Linked DNA regions of Variovorax paradoxus. The protein of the gene in region 3 interacts with the protein of the main gene of each other region in a pairwise test. Links are inferred from orthologs where the notes say so. Each region holds a gene or a part of one and is shown on either strand. Other genes may lie near its edges.

Evidence for each region.
Region 1: the proteins of grpE (region 3) and L3V85_RS02975 interact in binary tests that used the Escherichia coli proteins (3 or more experiments, as listed by UniProt). The link is inferred for Variovorax paradoxus from one-to-one orthologs.
Region 2: the proteins of grpE (region 3) and groL interact in binary tests that used the Escherichia coli proteins (3 or more experiments, as listed by UniProt). The link is inferred for Variovorax paradoxus from one-to-one orthologs.

Annotation. Positions count from the first base shown.
Region 1 is NZ_CP091716.1:593,760-599,660, forward strand. The notes cover bases 1,833-4,708. They hold L3V85_RS02975 (Nramp family divalent metal transporter), read left to right. Parts: upstream 1,833-2,545; coding sequence 2,546-3,871; downstream 3,872-4,708. Other genes in these bases: L3V85_RS02965 (hypothetical protein), read right to left, coding at 1,833-2,035; L3V85_RS02970 (putative quinol monooxygenase), read right to left, coding at 2,105-2,413; L3V85_RS02980 (LysR family transcriptional regulator), read right to left, coding at 3,858-4,708. Also shown: L3V85_RS02955 (transketolase family protein), read left to right, coding at 1-388; gap (type I glyceraldehyde-3-phosphate dehydrogenase), read left to right, coding at 438-1,439; more of L3V85_RS02965, read right to left, coding at 1,484-1,832; more of L3V85_RS02980, read right to left, coding at 4,709-4,796; L3V85_RS02985 (tartrate dehydrogenase), read left to right, coding at 4,909-5,901. UniProt on the Escherichia coli protein: H(+)-stimulated, divalent metal cation uptake system. Involved in manganese and iron uptake. Can also transport cadmium, cobalt, zinc and to a lesser extent nickel and copper. Involved in response to reactive oxygen.
Region 2 is NZ_CP091716.1:1,833,296-1,839,214, reverse strand. The notes cover bases 3,026-5,919. They hold groL (chaperonin GroEL), read left to right. Parts: upstream 3,026-3,593; coding sequence 3,594-5,246; downstream 5,247-5,919. Other genes in these bases: xylB (xylulokinase), read right to left, coding at 5,396-5,919; L3V85_RS08585 (co-chaperone GroES), read left to right, coding at 3,274-3,564. Also shown: L3V85_RS08600 (TonB-dependent siderophore receptor), read right to left, coding at 1-1,362; L3V85_RS08595 (FecR domain-containing protein), read right to left, coding at 1,485-2,510; L3V85_RS08590 (sigma-70 family RNA polymerase sigma factor), read right to left, coding at 2,510-3,019.
Region 3 is NZ_CP091716.1:5,302,139-5,308,107, forward strand. The notes cover bases 3,013-5,969. They hold grpE (nucleotide exchange factor GrpE), read left to right. Parts: upstream 3,013-4,183; coding sequence 4,184-4,756; downstream 4,757-5,969. Other genes in these bases: L3V85_RS24555 (winged helix-turn-helix transcriptional regulator), read left to right, coding at 3,153-3,596; L3V85_RS24560 (FKBP-type peptidyl-prolyl cis-trans isomerase), read left to right, coding at 3,682-4,032; dnaK (molecular chaperone DnaK), read left to right, coding at 4,882-5,969. In the rest of the region: L3V85_RS24540 (tripartite tricarboxylate transporter substrate binding protein), read left to right, coding at 31-1,011; L3V85_RS24545 (Bug family tripartite tricarboxylate transporter substrate binding protein), read left to right, coding at 1,037-2,029; asd (archaetidylserine decarboxylase), read left to right, coding at 2,122-2,973. UniProt on the Escherichia coli protein: Participates actively in the response to hyperosmotic and heat shock by preventing the aggregation of stress-denatured proteins, in association with DnaK and GrpE. It is the nucleotide exchange factor for DnaK and may function as a thermosensor.

The DNA.
Region 1 (5,901 bases), 4.7 Mb from region 3 along the record:
CTACGTGCTCGCTGAGCCGGAAGTCGTCGGTCTCAAGAGCAAGAAGACGGCCGCCGTCATCATCGCCACCGGTTCCGAAGTGCCGCTCGCACTGGCCGCGCAGAAGCTGCTGGCCGAAAAGAAGATCGCCGTGCGCGTGGTGTCGATGCCCTCGACCACCACCTTCGACCGCCAGGACCTCGCCTACAAGAAGGCCGTGCTGCCCAAGAAGCTGCCGCGCATCGCCGTCGAAATGGGCTGCACCGGCGGCTGGTGGAAGTACGGCTGCGCCGCCGTCGTCGGCATCGACACGTACGGCGAGTCGGCGCCCGCGCCGCAGCTGTTCAAGCACTTCGGATTCACGGCGGAGAACGTTGCCGCCACCGTGGAAGCCGCACTGCGCGACTGATCGCGCCGGTTCACGACAAACAAGTTTTTCAACCTTAGGAGCAAGTCAGATGGCTATCAAACTCGGTATCAACGGCTTCGGCCGCATCGGTCGCAACGTGCTGCGCGCAGCAGTGCAGAACTTCAAGAACGACATCGAAATCGTTGCCATCAACGACTTGCTCGAGCCGGAATACCTGGCCTACATGCTCCAGTACGACTCGGTGCATGGCCGCTTCAAGGGTGAAGTGACGGTCGAAGGCAACACGCTGATCGTGAACGGCAAGAAGATCCGCCTGACGCAGGAGCGCGACCCGTCGCAGCTCAAGTGGAACGAAGTCGGCGCCGACATCGTGCTCGAATCGACCGGTCTCTTCCTCACCAAGGAAACGGCGCAGAAGCACATCGACGCGGGCGCCAAGAAGGTGATCCTGTCGGCACCGTCGAAGGACGACACCCCCATGTTCGTCTATGGCGTGAACGACAAGAAGTACGCCGGCGAAGCCATCATCAGCAACGCCAGCTGCACCACCAACTGCCTGGCCCCGCTGGCCAAGGTGCTGAACGACAAGTGGGGCATCAAGCGCGGCCTGATGACCACCGTGCACGCCGCCACCGCCACGCAGAAGACCGTGGACGGCCCGAGCAACAAGGACTGGCGCGGCGGCCGCGGCATCCTGGAAAACATCATTCCCTCGAGCACCGGCGCCGCCAAGGCCGTGGGCGTGGTGATCCCCGAGCTCAACAAGAAGCTCACCGGCATGAGCTTCCGCGTGCCGACCTCCGACGTGTCGGTGGTCGACCTGACGGTCGAGCTGGTGAAGGAAGCCACGTACAAGGAAATCTGCGCCGAGATGAAGGCACAGAGCGAAGGCGCGCTCAAGGGCGTGCTGGGCTACACCGAAGACAAGGTCGTGGCCACCGACTTCCGCGGCGACCCGCGCACCTCGATCTTCGACGCCGAAGCCGGTATTGCGCTGGACGGCACCTTCGTCAAGCTCGTGAGCTGGTACGACAACGAATGGGGCTACTCGAACAAGTGCCTCGAAATGGTGAAGGTCGTGTCGAAGTAAGGCTTCGACGCTTCAATGAAAAACGCGCCCGAGGGCGCGTTTTTTCATGGTGGCGACAAGTCGGGTATCTGCTCGGATGCATAGCGCGCAAGGAGCCCGCGCAAGCCCTCCGCGTCGTATGAACGAGGGCCTGCCCAGGCCAGCCGTTCTTTCAATTCTTCGTCGCGCCTGGCATACGGCACGAGCATCTGCATTCCTTCCTGCAGGCGGATTCCGCCGCTCGTCAGCCACGCCACGGAGAACATCAGCGAGTCCAGGTGCTTCCCCCAGTGCAGCTGGGCGAGGACCCAGGCCTCCGTGTTGCCGGCCAGTCCGTATTCGAGCGCGGTGTCGTCGAGAGACTGCTTGAACGTTCTCCAGTCCAAGGGATGTTCTCCTTCGCGGAAATTGCCTGGGCCGGGCGCACCGATGGCTCGAGCGATCTGCGCATGGAGCGAGGCAATGAATGCGGGGTCGATCGACACCTTGCCTTGCCGGGCCGATGCGACAACGTCGAGCCACCCTGACCGAATGGCGGCTTCGAGCGCCTCGCCAGATGCACTGATCGGGCCCCAGTTGCCAAACGCCAGCTCGATGCGAGCCAATGCGCGTGCCAAGTCGGGGGCCCGAAGTTCAGCGTCCTCCCAGTTAGTCGCGCGGCAAGCGAAGGCCACGAGCAAGGAAACTCAAACCGGCTCGAGCACGTGAATCAGCTTGCCCGCCGTCAGCTCCTTGGTCTTCTCGCTGTGCGCCTTCATGTGCGGCGCGACCGCGTGGGCCTGCAGGTGGGCCAAGGTTTCCCATTTCTCGATCACGACGAAGGTGTCGGGGCCGAAACTGGCCTTCGACGTGGGGATGCCTTGCGCATCGACCGTCGCGCCGTATTCGATGCAGCCCTCCTCGGCCAGCACGGCCGCGCGGTTGGCGGCGAAGGCTTCGAGCAGCGCGGCGCGCTGGCCCGGCTTGGCGGTGATGACTGCGACGACGTGGATCATTGGGAAAGTCTCCGAGGGTTGATGTGTGAGGGATGACGCACCGGGGTGCGAACGCCGAATCTAAGAGATCCGGCACCGCCGCGCGGGTCCGGTCCGCGACAACACCGCGGCCTTGTCCCTATCATCGTCCGCATGTTCTTCCCGCTGCCCCGCACGGCCACGGCGCCTTTCTGCCCTTCCGAGGTGAAGGGCAGCGTGGCCGTTCCGCAGGAACTGCCCTTTTTCAGGAAGCTGATGCGCTACGCGGGCCCGGGCCTGCTGGTGTCGGTCGGCTACATGGACCCGGGCAACTGGGCGACCGACATCGAGGCCGGCTCGCGCTTCGGCTACGGCCTGCTCTTCGTGGTGCTGCTCGCGAGCCTGGCGGCGATGCTGCTGCAGACGCTGTGCGTGCGGCTGGGGCTCGTGGCGCGGAAAGACCTGGCGCGCGCCTGCCGCGAGCATTACTCGCCGCGCGTCAATCGCTTCCTGTGGCTGGGCGCCGAGCTGGCCATCGTGGCCTGCGACCTGGCGGAGGTGCTGGGCAGCGCGCTCGCGCTGCACCTGCTGTTCGGCGTGTCGATTCCGGTGGGCATCGCCATCACGGCCTTCGACACGCTGCTGGTGCTCGGGCTGCAGGGCGCGGGCTTTCGGCGCGTGGAGGCCATCGTGCTCGGGCTGGTCGGCACCATCGCGGGCTGCTTCGCGGTCGAGCTGATGATGGCGCCGCCCAACTGGTTCGGCGTGGCGATGGGCTTCGCGCCGAGCCTGGAGCGGCTGCACCAGCCGGGCGCGCTGTACCTGGCCATCGGCATCGTCGGCGCCACGGTGATGCCGCACAACCTGTACCTGCATTCGTCCATCGTGCAGACCCGCCTCGTGGCCGACACCGAACCGGCGCGGCGCGAGGCGGTGCGCTTCTGCACGCTCGACGCGGTGGTGTCGCTGTCGCTCGCGCTGCTGGTCAACGCGGCCATCATGGTGCTGGCCGCCAGCGCCTTCCACGCCACCGGCCACCGCGAAGTGGCGGAGATCGACGACGCCTACCGGCTGCTCGAGCCCGTGGTCGGCAGCGCCTTCGCGGCCACGCTGTTCGGCATCGCGCTGCTGGCCTCGGGGCAGAGCTCGACCTTCACCGGCACCATCGCGGGCCAGATCATCATGGAAGGTTTTCTGGACCTGAAGATCCCGTGCTGGCAGCGCCGGCTGATCACGCGCGCACTCGCGCTGGGCCCGGCCTTCCTCGGCGTCTGGTGGTTCGGCGACGGCGGCGTGGGCAAGATGCTGGTGCTCAGCCAGGTGGTGCTGAGCTTCCAGCTGCCGTTCGCGATGTGGCCCTTGATCCGTTTCACCAGCAGCCGCGCCATGATGGGCGGATTTGCCAACGGGCCGGTGCTCAAGTCGCTCGCGTGGGGCCTGTTCAGCGTGATCGGCGCCGCCAACATGTGGCTGGTGGCGTCGGTGCTCAGCGGCGGTTGAGCGAAGGCTCGGCCGCGTCCTTGCCCAGCGCCGCCGCGATGAAGTCGACGAAGGTCCGCACGCGCGCCGACAGCTGGTGGCGCTGCGGATACACGGCGTAGATGTCGGCGTCGGGCGTGCGGTAGTTCGCGAGCACCTGCACCAGCCGGCCGCTGCGCAGATAGCGCGCGATGTCCCATTCGGCGCGTATCAGGATGCCGTGTCCCTCGAGCGCCCAGTTGACCGCGATCTCGCCGTCGTTGGTGCTGAGCGCGCCGCGCGTCTTCACCGCCTCGGTGCGCTGCGCCGCGCCCCGGCCGGTGCTCAGGCGCCACATGCCGTAGGCCTCGTCGCCCTGGCGGATGCCGATGCAGCGGTGATGCGCCAGGTCGTTGGGCACCCTGGGCTGCCCGGCGCGCGCCAGGTAGGCCGGCGAGGCACACAGCAGCCGCCGGTTCGATGCAATGCGCCGCGCGATCACGCGGGCTTCGGGCGGCGCGCCGAATCGGATGCAGACGTCGAACGCGTCGTCGGTCAGCGGCGGCGGATTGACCGACAGCTGCAGCTGCACTTCCACTTGCGGATGCTTGCGCACGAACTTCGAGATGAGCGGCGCCACGTGGCTGCGGCCGAAGCCCAGCGTGGCGTTCACGCGCAGCAGGCCCTGCGCCTCGCCCTTCGCGCCGCCCAGCAGCTGTGCCATGTCGTCGATCTCGCCGAGGATGCGGCGCGCATGGGCCACGTAGAGCTCGCCTTCGGGCGTGAGGCTCATGCGCCGCGTGGTGCGGTTCACCAGCGTCACGCCCAGGCGGGTTTCCATTTGCGAGAGCCGCTTGCTCACGGCCGGCGTGCTGATGCCCAGCTCGCGCGCCGCGGCGCTCAGGCTGCCGCAGGCCGCCAGCGCGGAGAAGAAGCCGAGGTCGGCGGGCTGGACAGGGGAGGTCATGGCGGCTGCCTCACTGTTGAATTGAAGTTAATGATGGATTCACTTTGGGCGTGAATTGTTAGCCGTGCCGGATCCTACAGTGGGCTCTTTCCAAGAGCACACGAGGACATCGATGACCAGCTACAGCATTGCCACCATTCCCGGAGACGGCATCGGCAAGGAAGTGATCCCGGCGGGGCGCCGGGTGATGGAAGCGCTGGCCGAGGCCTCCGGCGGCGCGCTGCAATTCAGCTTCGAGGACTTCGGCTGGGGCGGCGACTGGTATCGCGCGCACGGCGAGATGATGCCGGCCGACGGCCTGGATACCCTGCGCAAGAAGGACGCCATTCTTTTCGGCTCCGCGGGCGATCCGCACATTCCCGATCACGTCACGCTCTGGGGCCTGCGCCTGAAGATCTGCCAGGGCTTCGACCAGTACGCCAACGTGCGGCCCACGCGCATCCTGCCGGGCATCGACGGCCCGCTCAAGCGCTGCGCGCCGGGCCAGCTCGACTGGGTGATCGTGCGCGAGAACTCCGAGGGCGAATACGCCGGTGTCGGCGGCCGCGTGCACCAGGGCCACCCCATCGAGGCCGCGACCGACGTGAGCATGATGACCCGCGCGGGCGTGGAGCGCATCATGCGTTTCGCCTTCAAGCTGGCGCGCTCGCGGCCGCGCAAGCTGCTCACCGTGGTGACCAAGAGCAACGCGCAGCGCCATGCGATGGTGATGTGGGACGAGATCGCGCTGCAGATTTCCAAAGAGTTCCCCGATGTCACCTGGGACAAGGAACTGGTTGACGCCTGCACCGCGCGCATGGTCAACCGCCCTGCCTCGCTCGACACCATCGTTGCCACCAACCTGCACGCCGACATCCTCAGCGACCTGGCGGCCGCGCTGGCGGGCAGCCTGGGCATCGCGCCCACCGGCAACATCGACCCCGAGCGGCGCTATCCGTCGATGTTCGAGCCCATCCACGGTTCGGCCTTCGACATCATGGGCAAGGGCCTGGCCAACCCGGTCGGCACCTTCTGGTCGGTGGTGATGCTGCTCGAGCACCTGGGCGAGGCCGAGGCGGCGCGCCGCGTGATGCAGGCGGTGGAGCACGTCACGGCCAACCCGGCG
Region 2 (5,919 bases), 3.5 Mb from region 3 along the record:
CGCGCCGTGGGTCGCGTCGTTGCTGCGCGTGAGCGTGCCGCGCGTGGTGTTGATGCCGTTCACCCGCAGCTGGTTGGCGTCGTAGGTTTCCCGGTTGTAGCTGAGGTTCAGGTGGCCGGCCCAGCCGCCGCCGAACTGGTGGTCGACCGAGAGCTGGCCCAGGTGCGTCTCGCCGCTCATCTCGTTGAAGGGCTCGTCCAGGCGCTGCGTCTTGGGCAGCGCCAGCGGGCGCTGGGTGCGCGGGTCGAGCGCGGTGCCGCGGTCGAAGGGCGTGACGTACTTGCGGTATTCGTACCAGAGCACGGCCTGCGTGTCGTCGCCGTACCAGGCCAGCGACGGCGCCACCAGCGTCTCGCGGTGCTTGCCGAAATTGCGCCAGTAGTCTTCGTCCACGTGGTCGACGATCAGCCGGTAGGCCAGCCCGTTCTCGCCGATGGGGCCGGTGGTGTCCAGCGTGGCGCCGGTGCCGTCGCGCCCGCCCGCGTAGCCCGAGCCCAGCAGAGACAGGCTCGTGCGCTGGCGCAGCTGCGGCTTCTTGCTCACCACGTTGATCACGCCGCCCGGGTCCATCAGGCCGTAGAGCTGCGACGACGGGCCCTTGAGCACCTCGACGCTCTCGGCCGCCGCGTTCATGCCGCGGCCCTGCACCAGCGGCATGCCGTTGTGCATGATGGAGCCGTCGCGGTTGCCGCCGAAGCCGCGCTTCATGATGGTGTCCTGCGTGCTGGCCAGGGTGTTGCCCTGGTTGATGCCGCTGACGTTGGTGAGCGCGTCGTCGATGTTGCGCGGGCGCTGGTCGCGGATGACCTGCGCGGGCACCACGTTCACCACCTGCGGAATCTCCAGCACCGGCGCGGTGGTGCGCAGGGTGGAGGCGTCGGGCGTGGGCTGGTAGCGGTCGTCGGCGTCGGCGGGTGCCGGCGCGGCGCGGGCCACCACGCGCACCGCCGGCAGCGTGCCGTCGGCATCGCCCGGCTCGCCCGCCGAAGCCTCGGGCGCCGCGGCGCTCTTGCGCAGCGTGAATTCGCCCGCCCCGCCCTCCACCGCTTCGAGGCCGGTGCCCGAGAGCAACGCGGCGAAGCCGGCGCGCACGGTGTAGCTGCCCTGCAGGCCGCCGGAGTTCAGCGTCCGCGTGCTCGCGGGGTCGAAGGACAGCGCCACGCCCGACGCCGCGGCAAAGCGCCCGAGCACCGAAGCCAGCGGGCCGGCGTCGATGCGGTACGTGCGGGCGGCCTGGTTCTGCGCGCGGGCGCTTTCGGCGGGGTCCGCGGCCACGGCCGCGATCGGCAGGGCCATCGTCGCGGCGAACAGGCACAGCAGCGCCTTGCGGACGGGATGAGGTGATGAGGGGTGCGCGTGCATTCTTCGAAATTCCTTCGGCATTGATTGCGGATTCATGGCTCTCAATGGGTAGGCCGAACGAAATCGAAAAAGATGAAAGGCGCCGAACGAAAAAGTGCGCGAGGCGCAAGACCGCGGCGGAATCAGGCGGGTACGAGCGTCACCCAATAGCGTGTGAGGCCGGTCACGCGCACCGGAAACGCGCGGACGATGACCGCCAGCGCCTTGTCGGTGTCCATGACCGGGAAGGCGCCGGAGACCCGGATGTCCGCGATGGCAGGGTCGCAGGCCAGCCGGCCGCGGTGGTAGCGCGCGAGTTCGGCCACCACGTCGCCCAGCCGCCAGTCGTTGACGACCAGGCTGCCATGCTCCCATTCGGCCAATGCAGGATCGGCCGGCTGCGGCGCCTCGATGCTGACGCCGGTGAAGGCCACCTGCTGCCCGGCCTCCAGCCGCACCACATGGCCCGGCGCGCGCGAGGCACGGACCTCGACCGCGTCCTCGAGCACGCTCACCACCGTGCGCGCGCCGTCGGTGCGCACCGTGAAGCGCGTGCCCAACGCAAGGATGCGGCCGTGCGGCGTCGCCACCAGGAAGGGACGGCTGTCGGTGCGCGCCGCGCCCGGCACGCGGCGGTGCTTTGCCGTCTCGGCCAGGATCTCGCCTTCGCGCAGGCTGATGAGCCTGTGCGTGGCGTCGATGGACACATCCACCGACGTGCGGGTGTTCAGCATCAGCAAAGAGCCATCGGCCAGCGTGACGGAACGCTGCTCGCCGGTGCCGGTGCGGTAGTCGGCCAGCCAGGCGCGCCAGCCGCCGTCGGTGCCGGTCGCCTGCCACGACAGGTAGGCCAGCGAGCCGCCGCCCGCCAGCACGGCAATGCCGCGCAGCACCCGGCGCCGGTCGGCATGCGCGGCCCGCAGCGTGGAAGCCGCCATGTGCGCCGGCACGCGCTTGAGCGTTGCCTGCATGGCTTCGAAACGCTGCCACGCGCGCTGATGGTCAGGGTGGGCGCGATGCCAGCGGCGCCAGTTCTCGCGGTCGGCCTCGCTGGCATCGCCGGAGCACAGCCGGGCATACCAGGCGATGGCCTCCTTGCGGACCTCGGATTCGCTGCGCGAGGGCGTGCCGATGTCGTCGGGCGCCAGTTCGATGCCGGACTTCATCATCAGGGCGCGAGCAGGTAGCAATGCTCGAGCGCCTTGAGCATGTAGTTGTTGACCGTGCGCACCGACACGCCCAGGCGGGCAGCAATTTCGGCGTAGGTCAGGCCGTCGAGCTGCGAAAGCATGAAAGCCTGGCGCACCGGCGGCTTCATGCCGTCGAGCATGGTGTCGATGGCCACCAGGGCTTCGAGCACGATGGCCCGTGCCTCGAGCGACGGCAACTGGGGTTCGGGCAACGCGGCCAGGGTGTCGAGGTAGGCGCGCTCCAGCGCCCGGCGCCGGTGGAAATCGACCACCAGCCCGTGTGCGATGGTCGCCAGGTAGGCGCGCGGTTCAGCCGCGGCGACGGGCTCCGTCTTGCTCAGCAGCCGCACGAAGGTGTCGTGCGCCAGGTCGGCGGCGTTGTGCGAGCAGCCCAATTTCTTGCGCAGCCAGGCGTGCAGCCATCCGTGATGGTTGCTGTAGAGCGTTTGCACCTCGTGCTGGGGTAACGCGAACTCGCCGGCCGGCATGGATGGAATTTCCGCGCAGCCGCTGGTGCCGCGCAAGGTCACTAATAAGAATGGTTCTCAATTGTATGCTTTTGCAGGATGCCATCCAAGCCGCCCTTGCCGACCCAGACCTTGAAACGTCATCGATTGCCCTTATGATTAGCACTCGCTGCTGACGAGTGCTAACAGCCCTCGCTTCCAGTCGATGGGCTGCCGGCCTCCGGTCCGGCACCCGACCACAAACCCGTTTCTTATCCATACATCCAGGAGATGCAATGAAACTTCGTCCTTTGGCCGATCGCGTGATCGTCAAGCGTGTTGACAGCGAAACCAAGACTGCCTCCGGCATCGTCATCCCCGACGCAGCCGCTGAAAAGCCCGATCAGGGCGAAGTCCTGGCCGTGGGCCCGGGCAAGCGCAACGACAAGGGCGAACTGGCTGCTCTGACCGTCAAGGTCGGCGACCGCGTCCTGTTCGGCAAGTACAGCGGCCAGACCGTCAAGGTCGGCGGCGACGAACTGCTGGTCATGAAGGAAGACGACCTGTTCGCGGTCGTCGAGAAGTAATTCAAACATCCCATTCGGAGTAATAAAACATGGCAGCAAAAGACGTAGTCTTCGGCGGTGAAGCCCGCGCACGCATGGTCGAAGGCGTGAACATCCTGGCCAACGCAGTCAAGGTCACCCTGGGCCCCAAGGGTCGCAACGTGGTGCTCGAGCGCTCGTTCGGCGCCCCCACCGTCACCAAGGACGGTGTGTCGGTCGCCAAGGAAATCGAACTCAAGGACAAGCTGCAGAACATGGGCGCCCAGCTCGTGAAGGAAGTGGCCTCCAAGACCAGCGACAACGCTGGTGACGGCACCACGACCGCTACCGTGCTGGCTCAAGCCATCGTTCGCGAAGGCTTCAAGTACGTGGCCGCAGGCATCAACCCGATGGACCTGAAGCGCGGCATCGACAAGGCCGTGACGGCCCTGGTCGAAGAGCTGAAGAAGGCTTCGAAGCCCACCACCACGTCGAAGGAAATCGCTCAAGTCGGCTCGATCTCGGCCAACAGCGACGAAACCATCGGCAAGCTCATCGCCGACGCGATGGACAAGGTCGGCAAGGAAGGCGTGATCACTGTCGAAGACGGCAAGTCGCTGGAAAGCGAACTGGACGTCGTCGAAGGCATGCAATTCGACCGCGGCTACCTGTCGCCCTACTTCATCAACAACCCCGAGAAGCAATCGGCGCTGCTCGACAACCCCTTCGTGCTGCTGTTCGACAAGAAGATCAGCAACATCCGTGACCTGCTCCCCACGCTGGAACAAGTCGCCAAGGCTGGCCGTCCCCTGCTGATCATTGCCGAAGAAGTCGAGGGCGAAGCCCTGGCTACGCTGGTCGTGAACACGATCCGCGGCATCCTGAAGGTCGTGGCCGTCAAGGCTCCTGGCTTCGGCGACCGTCGCAAGGCCATGCTGGAAGACATCGCCATCCTGACGGGCGGCAAGGTCATCGCTGAAGAAGTGGGCCTGACGCTCGAGAAGGTGACGCTGGCCGACCTGGGCCAGGCCAAGCGCATCGAAGTGGGCAAGGAAAACACCATCATCATCGACGGCGCCGGCGCTGCTGCCGACATCGAAGCCCGCGTGAAGCAAGTGCGCGTGCAGATCGAAGAAGCCACGAGCGACTACGACCGTGAAAAGCTGCAAGAGCGCGTGGCCAAGCTGGCCGGCGGTGTTGCCGTGATCAAGGTTGGCGCCGCCACCGAAGTCGAAATGAAGGAAAAGAAGGCTCGCGTCGAAGACGCCCTGCACGCTACCCGTGCTGCGGTGGAAGAAGGCGTCGTGGCTGGCGGCGGCGTGGCTCTGCTGCGTGCCAAGCAAGCCGTGGGCGACCGCGTCAAGGGCGACAACGCCGACCAGGACGCCGGCATCAAGCTGGTGCTGAAGGCCATCGAAGCTCCCCTGCGCGAAATCGTGAACAACGCCGGCGGCGAAGCCTCGGTGGTGGTGAACGCGGTTCTGGCCGGCAAGGGCAACTACGGCTTCAATGCCGCCAACGACACGTACGGCGACATGCTCGAGCTGGGCATCCTGGACCCGACGAAGGTCACCCGCACCGCACTGCAGAACGCCGCTTCGGTGTCCTCGCTGCTGCTGACGACCGAAGCCATGGTGGCTGACGCTCCGAAGGACGACGCTCCTGCCGGCGGCGGCATGCCCGACATGGGTGGCATGGGCGGCATGGGCGGCATGGGCATGTAATTTCGCTCGCCCCCAGGCTGCGCGGCACTTCGTGTCCGCTACGCCTACCCCCTACCGGGGGCAACACCTGCGGCCCGGCAGAGCCGGTTCCGCGGTGTTTCGCGAAACAAAAAACCCGTCTTGCGACGGGTTTTTTTATGGGCGCTTGGTTAGTGGAACTGGTCTCGCAACGCCGTGTAGAGCGCCTGGAATCGCGTGTGCCGCGCCTGATGCGAAGCAGCGGCTTCCGTCGACGGCATCAGCTGCTGCTTCACTGGCGGCAACGTGCACACTTCGGCGACATCCCCCCCATCGGCCAGCCACGCCAGCCGCGCCGCGCCCAGCGCCCCGCCCGTCTCGCTGCCCGCATAGAGCGTGAGCGTCACGCCGAAGATGTCAGCCAGCAACTGTCCCCACCACACGCTGCGCGCGCCGCCACCCACCAGCGCCACTTCGCGCAGCGGCATGTCGGCCGGCAGCCGCAGGGTGTCAAAGCCGTCTCGCAGGCCGAAGCTCACACCCTCGACCACGGCATAGGCGATCTCGGCCGGCCCGTGCGCATGCGTCAGCCCGAACAGCACGCCCTGCGCATTCGGGTTGTTGTGCGGCGAGCGTTCGCCCGAAAGGTACGGCAGAAAGAGCGGGCAGCGCTCGCGCTGCGCCAACGGCACCGACGCCGCCGCTTCGAGCAGCG
Region 3 (5,969 bases):
ACCACAAGACCCATAACGGAGACAAGACAGATGACGACGAAATTCCTGCGCAAGCTCGCGGCCCTCTCGGGCGCGGTCGGCCTCGCATTCGGCCTGGCGGCGCCCGCCGCGCAAGCGGCCGGCAACGACTACCCCAACCACACGGTCGAGCTGATCGTGCCCTACCAGCCCGGCGGCGGCACCGACGCGCTGGCCCGCGCCTTCGCCGACGCGAGCCGCAAGCACATGTCGGAAAGCATCGTGATCGTGAACCGGCCCGGCGCGGGCGGCGCCATCGGCTGGAACGAGGTGATCCATTCGCGGCCCGACGGCTACAAGCTGGCGGTGCTCACGGTCGAGCTGCTGACGCTGCCGCACCTGGGCCTGGCCAAGTTCAACTACGACGACTTCCAGCCGATCGCACAGCTCAACGCCGACCCGGCGGCCGTCACGGTGAAGGCCGACTCGCCCTACAACACCATCGAAGAGTTCCTGGCCGCGGCCAAGAAGAAGCCGGGCGAAATGGGCGTGGGCAACTCGGGTACCGGCTCGATCTGGCACCTGGCCGCCTCGGCGCTGGAAGACAAGACTGGCGCCAAGTTCAACCACATCCCGTTCCAGGGCGCGGGCCCGGCGGTGCTGGCGCTGCTCGGCGGCCACGTCGACGCGGTGGCCGTGAGCCCGGCCGAGGTGTCGACCTACGTGCAGGCCGGCAAGCTCAAGATGCTGATGGTGATGGCCGACAAGCGCCTGGCCGCCTTCGACAAGGTGCCGACCGCCAAGGAACGCGGCATCGACATTTCCATCGGCACCTGGCGCGGCCTCGGCGCGCCGAAGAACACGCCGCCCGAAGTGATGGCCAAGCTGCGCGACATCGCCGCCAAGACCGCGAAGGAACCGCTGCTGCGCGAGGTGATGGACAAGCAGAACCTGGGCTACGTCTACACCGACGGCGCCGCCTTCAAGGAAACGCTGGCCAAGGACAACGCCTACTTCAAGGCGCTGATCACCAAGCTGGACATCAAGCCCTGAGCGCGCACGGCAAGGAGACACCCTCATGCACCGCCGCACACTCATTCGCACCGCGCTCGCCTCTTCGCTGGCCGCGGGCCTGCCGGCCTTCGCGCAGAGCAGCAACAACTGGCCGACGGGCAAGGCCATCACCTACCTCGTGCCCTTCCCCGCGGGCGGCACGACCGACGTGCTGGGCCGGCTGATCGCACAGAAGCTCGGCCCGGTGCTGGGCACGAGCGTGATCATCGACAACAAGGGCGGCGCCGGCGGCAGCGTGGGCTCGGAGGTCGGCGCGCGCGCCGCGCCCGATGGCTTCACGCTGGTGGGCGGCACCATCAGCTCGCATGCCATCAACGTGAGCCTGTATCCCAAGATCGGCTACGACCCGATCAAGTCCTTCGCGCCGGTGACGCTGATCGGCACCAATCCGGTGGTGCTGGTGGTGAGCCAGAACAGCCCGTACAAGACGCTGAAGGACATCCTCGATGCGAGCAAGGCCAAGTCGGGCGGGCTGTCGTCGGCCTCGGCGGGCACGGGCACGTCGCAGCACCTGGCGCTGGAACTGCTGGCCTACAAGTCGGGCGTGAAGTTCACGCACATTCCGTACAAGGGCAGCGGCCCGGCGATCCAGGACGCGATCGGCGGACAGGTCGACATGATGTTCGACACCACGGTGGTGGCCGGTCCGCACATCCAGAGCGGCAAGCTGCGCGCCATTGCGGTGACGTCGGCCAAGCGGCTGGCCTCGCTGCCCGACGTGCCGACCATCGCCGAATCGGGCCTGCCGGGCCTGAAGGACTTCGAAGTGGTGTCGTGGCAGGCGATCTTCGTGCCGGCCGGCACGCCGGCGCCGGTGATCGACCGGCTGCACACCGAAATCCGCAAGATCCTGGCGACGCCCGAGATGCAGGACAAGCTCAAGGGCTTCGGCATGGAGCCGACCGACATGACGACGACGCAGATCGCGGCCTTCCAGAAGGCCGAGGTCGAAAAGTGGGCGCAGGTGATCAAGGCCGCGGGCATCAAGGCCGACTAGCACCCCGGCCGAACCGAGGGAAGCTTCCTACGCCCCGCGTGGGAAGCCCTTTATAGAATGCCCCTCCAATTCGCATTCCAGGCCCCCACCACGTGTCCGACCGCTCCGCCGTACTGCCCCAATACCTGTTCCCCAAGCAGGCCCTGACCAATTTCGCCGGCTGGGTCGCGGGCAAGGAGCGGGGGGCGGTCACGACGTGGATCATCCGGCGCTTCGTGGCCAAGTACAGCGTCAACATGGGCGAGGCGCTCGAGTCGGACATCACTTACTACAAGAGCTTCAACCAGTTCTTCACGCGCGAACTCAAGCCCGGCGTGCGCCCGCTCGCGCAGGCCGACCTGATCTGCCCGGTGGACGGCGCGATCAGCCAGTTCGGCCCGATCCGGGGCGACCAGATCTTCCAGGCCAAGGGCCATGACTACACGACCACCGCGCTGGTCGGCGGCGACGCCACGCTGGCCGCCAAGTTCGCGCACGGCAGCTTCGCCACGCTCTACCTGAGCCCGAAGGACTACCACCGCATCCACATGCCCTGCGACGGGCGGCTTGTGCGCATGATCCACGTGCCGGGCGACCTGTTCTCGGTGAACCCGACCACGGCGCGCGGCGTGCCCGGCCTCTTCGCGCGCAACGAGCGCGTGGTGTGCGTGTTCGAGTCGGCGCGCGGGCCTTTCGTGCTGGTGCTGGTGGGCGCCACCATCGTCGGCAGCATGGCCACGGTGTGGCACGGGGTGGTCAATCCGCCGCGCGTGGGCGAACTGCGCGAGTGGAGCTACAACGACCAGCAGATCGACATCCGCAAGGGCGACGAGATGGGCCGTTTCTTGCTCGGCTCGACGGTCGTCATGCTGTTCCCGGCGCCTGCGTTGGCGTTCAACCCGGACTGGTCGCCAGGGCGCGCGATCCGGCTGGGTGAAGCCATGGCCAACTATTCCAATTTGTGAGGCTTTGTCTCACAACCCGCATGCCGCATGCCTGCATAGCTATAAAACTAGTAGCATCACGATCCTTTGCGCTATAGTCGTCCGCCAACGAGACGGTTCATAACCACACACAAAAGAACGCGCGCCCTCGCCCCTGCCCACAGGTCGGCGGCCCGCCCAGCTTCGAGGAGATGATGTCGATGAGTACCAAGGAAAACGCAGCCGTCAGCCAGCTGCTCGCCCTGCTCGAAGCCCGCTATGCACTGCGCGTGCTCTGGGCGCTGCGCGACGGTCATGCCCAAACCTTCAGGCTGCTGCAGGACAGCGTGGGCGGCATCACTCCCAACACGCTCAACACCCGCATCAAGGAACTGCGCGAGGCCGGCATCGTCGGCCACGGCAGCGACGGCTACAGCCTCACGCTCAGCGGCCAGGACCTGCTCAAGCGGCTGTCCGACCTGCAGGCCTTTGCCGGCAAGTGGCAGCTGGGGCAGATCAAGAAGGCGGCGGCGCCGGTTGCCCCGGCCGCCTCGGCACCTGCACCGACACCCGCTACTGGCGCCCCAGTGCCCGCAGCGCAGACCCCGGCCGCGGCGCCCGTTCCCACACCCGCGCGGCCCGACGACGACACCAGCCACGGCTGACAGACGACAGGCCGGGGGCATCCGGCCTCGGTAAACTCCGCGCCTTCGATTCATTCTTCTCACATCGACGCAAGGAGCGTTTCCCATGCCAACCACCCCCTCCGGCCTGCAATACGAAGACACCGAAGTCGGCACCGGCGCCGAAGCCAAGGCAGGCCAGCACGTGCACGTGCACTACACCGGCTGGCTCTACAACGACGGCACGCAGGGCGCCAAGTTCGACTCGAGCCGCGACCGCAACGACCCGTTCGCGTTCTCGCTGGGCGCAGGCCAGGTCATCAAGGGCTGGGACGAAGGCGTGGCCGGCATGAAGATCGGCGGCAAGCGCACGCTGATCATCCCCGCATCGCTGGGCTATGGCGCCCGCGGCGCCGGCGGCGTGATCCCCCCGAACGCCACGCTCAAGTTCGACGTCGAGCTGCTGGACGCCCACTGAGCGTCGGCGCCGACGGCCCCAAGGCCCGTTTTCGGGCCTTTTTCATGCCCGCAAGGCGCTTTTTGCCTCATTTTTTCGCTTGAAATGCCTTTGCCCAGCCCCAAGTGGCTGGCTATCGTTTGTTTTCCGGCTCACGCCGGTTCTTTGAAAAATGTCTGACCCGCAACAATCCGCACAGAATTCTCAAATGCTGCAAGGCGAGCCAAGCCCCGAAGAACTGGAGGCCGCGCAAGCCGCCAACGAAGCCGACGCCCTCGCCGCACTGGCACAGGCCCAAGGCGAACTGGCTGCCCTGCAGACCAAGAACACCGAACTGGCCGACCAGTACCTGCGCGCCCAGGCCGATGTGCAGAACGCCCGCCGCCGCGCCGACGAAGAGATCACCAAGGCCCGCAAGTTCGCTGTCGAAGCCTTTGCCGAGAGCCTGCTGCCGGTGACCGACAGCCTCGAAGCCGGCCTGGCCATCAAGGACGCGACCCCCGAGCAGATTCGCGAAGGCGCCGAAGCCACGCTGCGCCAGCTCAAGAGCGCGCTCGAACGCAACAAGGTGATCGAAGTGGCTCCCGCCCCCGGCGCCAAGTTCGACCCGCACCAGCACCAGGCCATCTCGGTGGTGCCCGCCGACCAGGAGCCGAACACCGTGGTGAGCGTGCTGCAAAAGGGCTACACCATCAACGAGCGCGTGCTGCGCCCGGCGCTGGTCACGGTCAGCGCGCCGAAGTAAGCCGCCAGCGGCATCCATCGGCACACAAGATTCCCACAGGAAATCCACGCTTCATACCTTGAATCGCGACGGGTTATCCACAAGTTCATAACAACATATTTTTCAGGCTTTCAGGAGTAAAGAACATGGCAAAGATCATCGGCATCGACCTCGGCACCACCAACTCGTGCGTGTCGATCATGGAAGGCAACACCACGCGTGTGATCGAGAACTCGGAAGGTGCGCGCACCACGCCGTCGATCGTCGCGTACCAGGAAGACGGTGAAGTGCTCGTCGGTGCCTCGGCCAAGCGCCAGGCCGTCACGAACCCCAAGAACACGCTGTACGCGATCAAGCGCCTGATCGGCCGCAAGTTCGAGGAAAAGGAAGTCCAGAAGGACATCGACCTGATGCCCTACACCATTGCCAAGGCCGACAACGGCGACGCATGGGTGGAAGTGCGCGGCAAGAAGATGGCCCCGCAACAGGTCAGCGCCGACATCCTGCGCAAGATGAAGAAGACCGCCGAAGACTACCTCGGCGAAACCGTGACCGAAGCCGTGATCACGGTGCCGGCCTACTTCAACGACGCCCAGCGCCAGGCCACCAAGGACGCCGGCCGCATCGCGGGCCTGGACGTCAAGCGCATCATCAACGAACCCACCGCTGCTGCGCTGGCCTTCGGCCTGGACAAGCAGGACAAGGCCGACCGCAAGATCGCCGTGTATGACCTGGGTGGCGGTACCTTCGACGTGTCGATCATCGAGATCGCCGACGTGGACGGCGAAAAGCAGTTCGAAGTGCTGTCGACCAACGGCGACACCTTCCTGGGCGGCGAAGACTTCGACCAGCGCATCATCGACTACATCATTGCCGAGTTCAAGAAGGACCAGGGCGTCGACCTGAGCAAGGACGTGCTCGCGCTGCAGCGCCTGAAGGAAGCCGCTGAAAAGGCAAAGATCGAGCTGTCGAACAGCGCGCAGACCGACATCAACCTGCCCTACATCACGGCCGACGCATCGGGTCCGAAGCACCTGAACATCAAGCTCACCCGCGCCAAGCTCGAGAGCCTGGTCGACGAGCTGGTCGAGCGCACCATCGCGCCCTGCCGCCTGGCCATCAAGGACGCCGGCATCAGCGTGTCGGACATCAACGACGTGATCCTGGTCGGCGGCATGACCCGCATGCCCAAGGTGCAGGAAAAGGTGAAGGCCTTCTTCGGCAAGGAACCGCG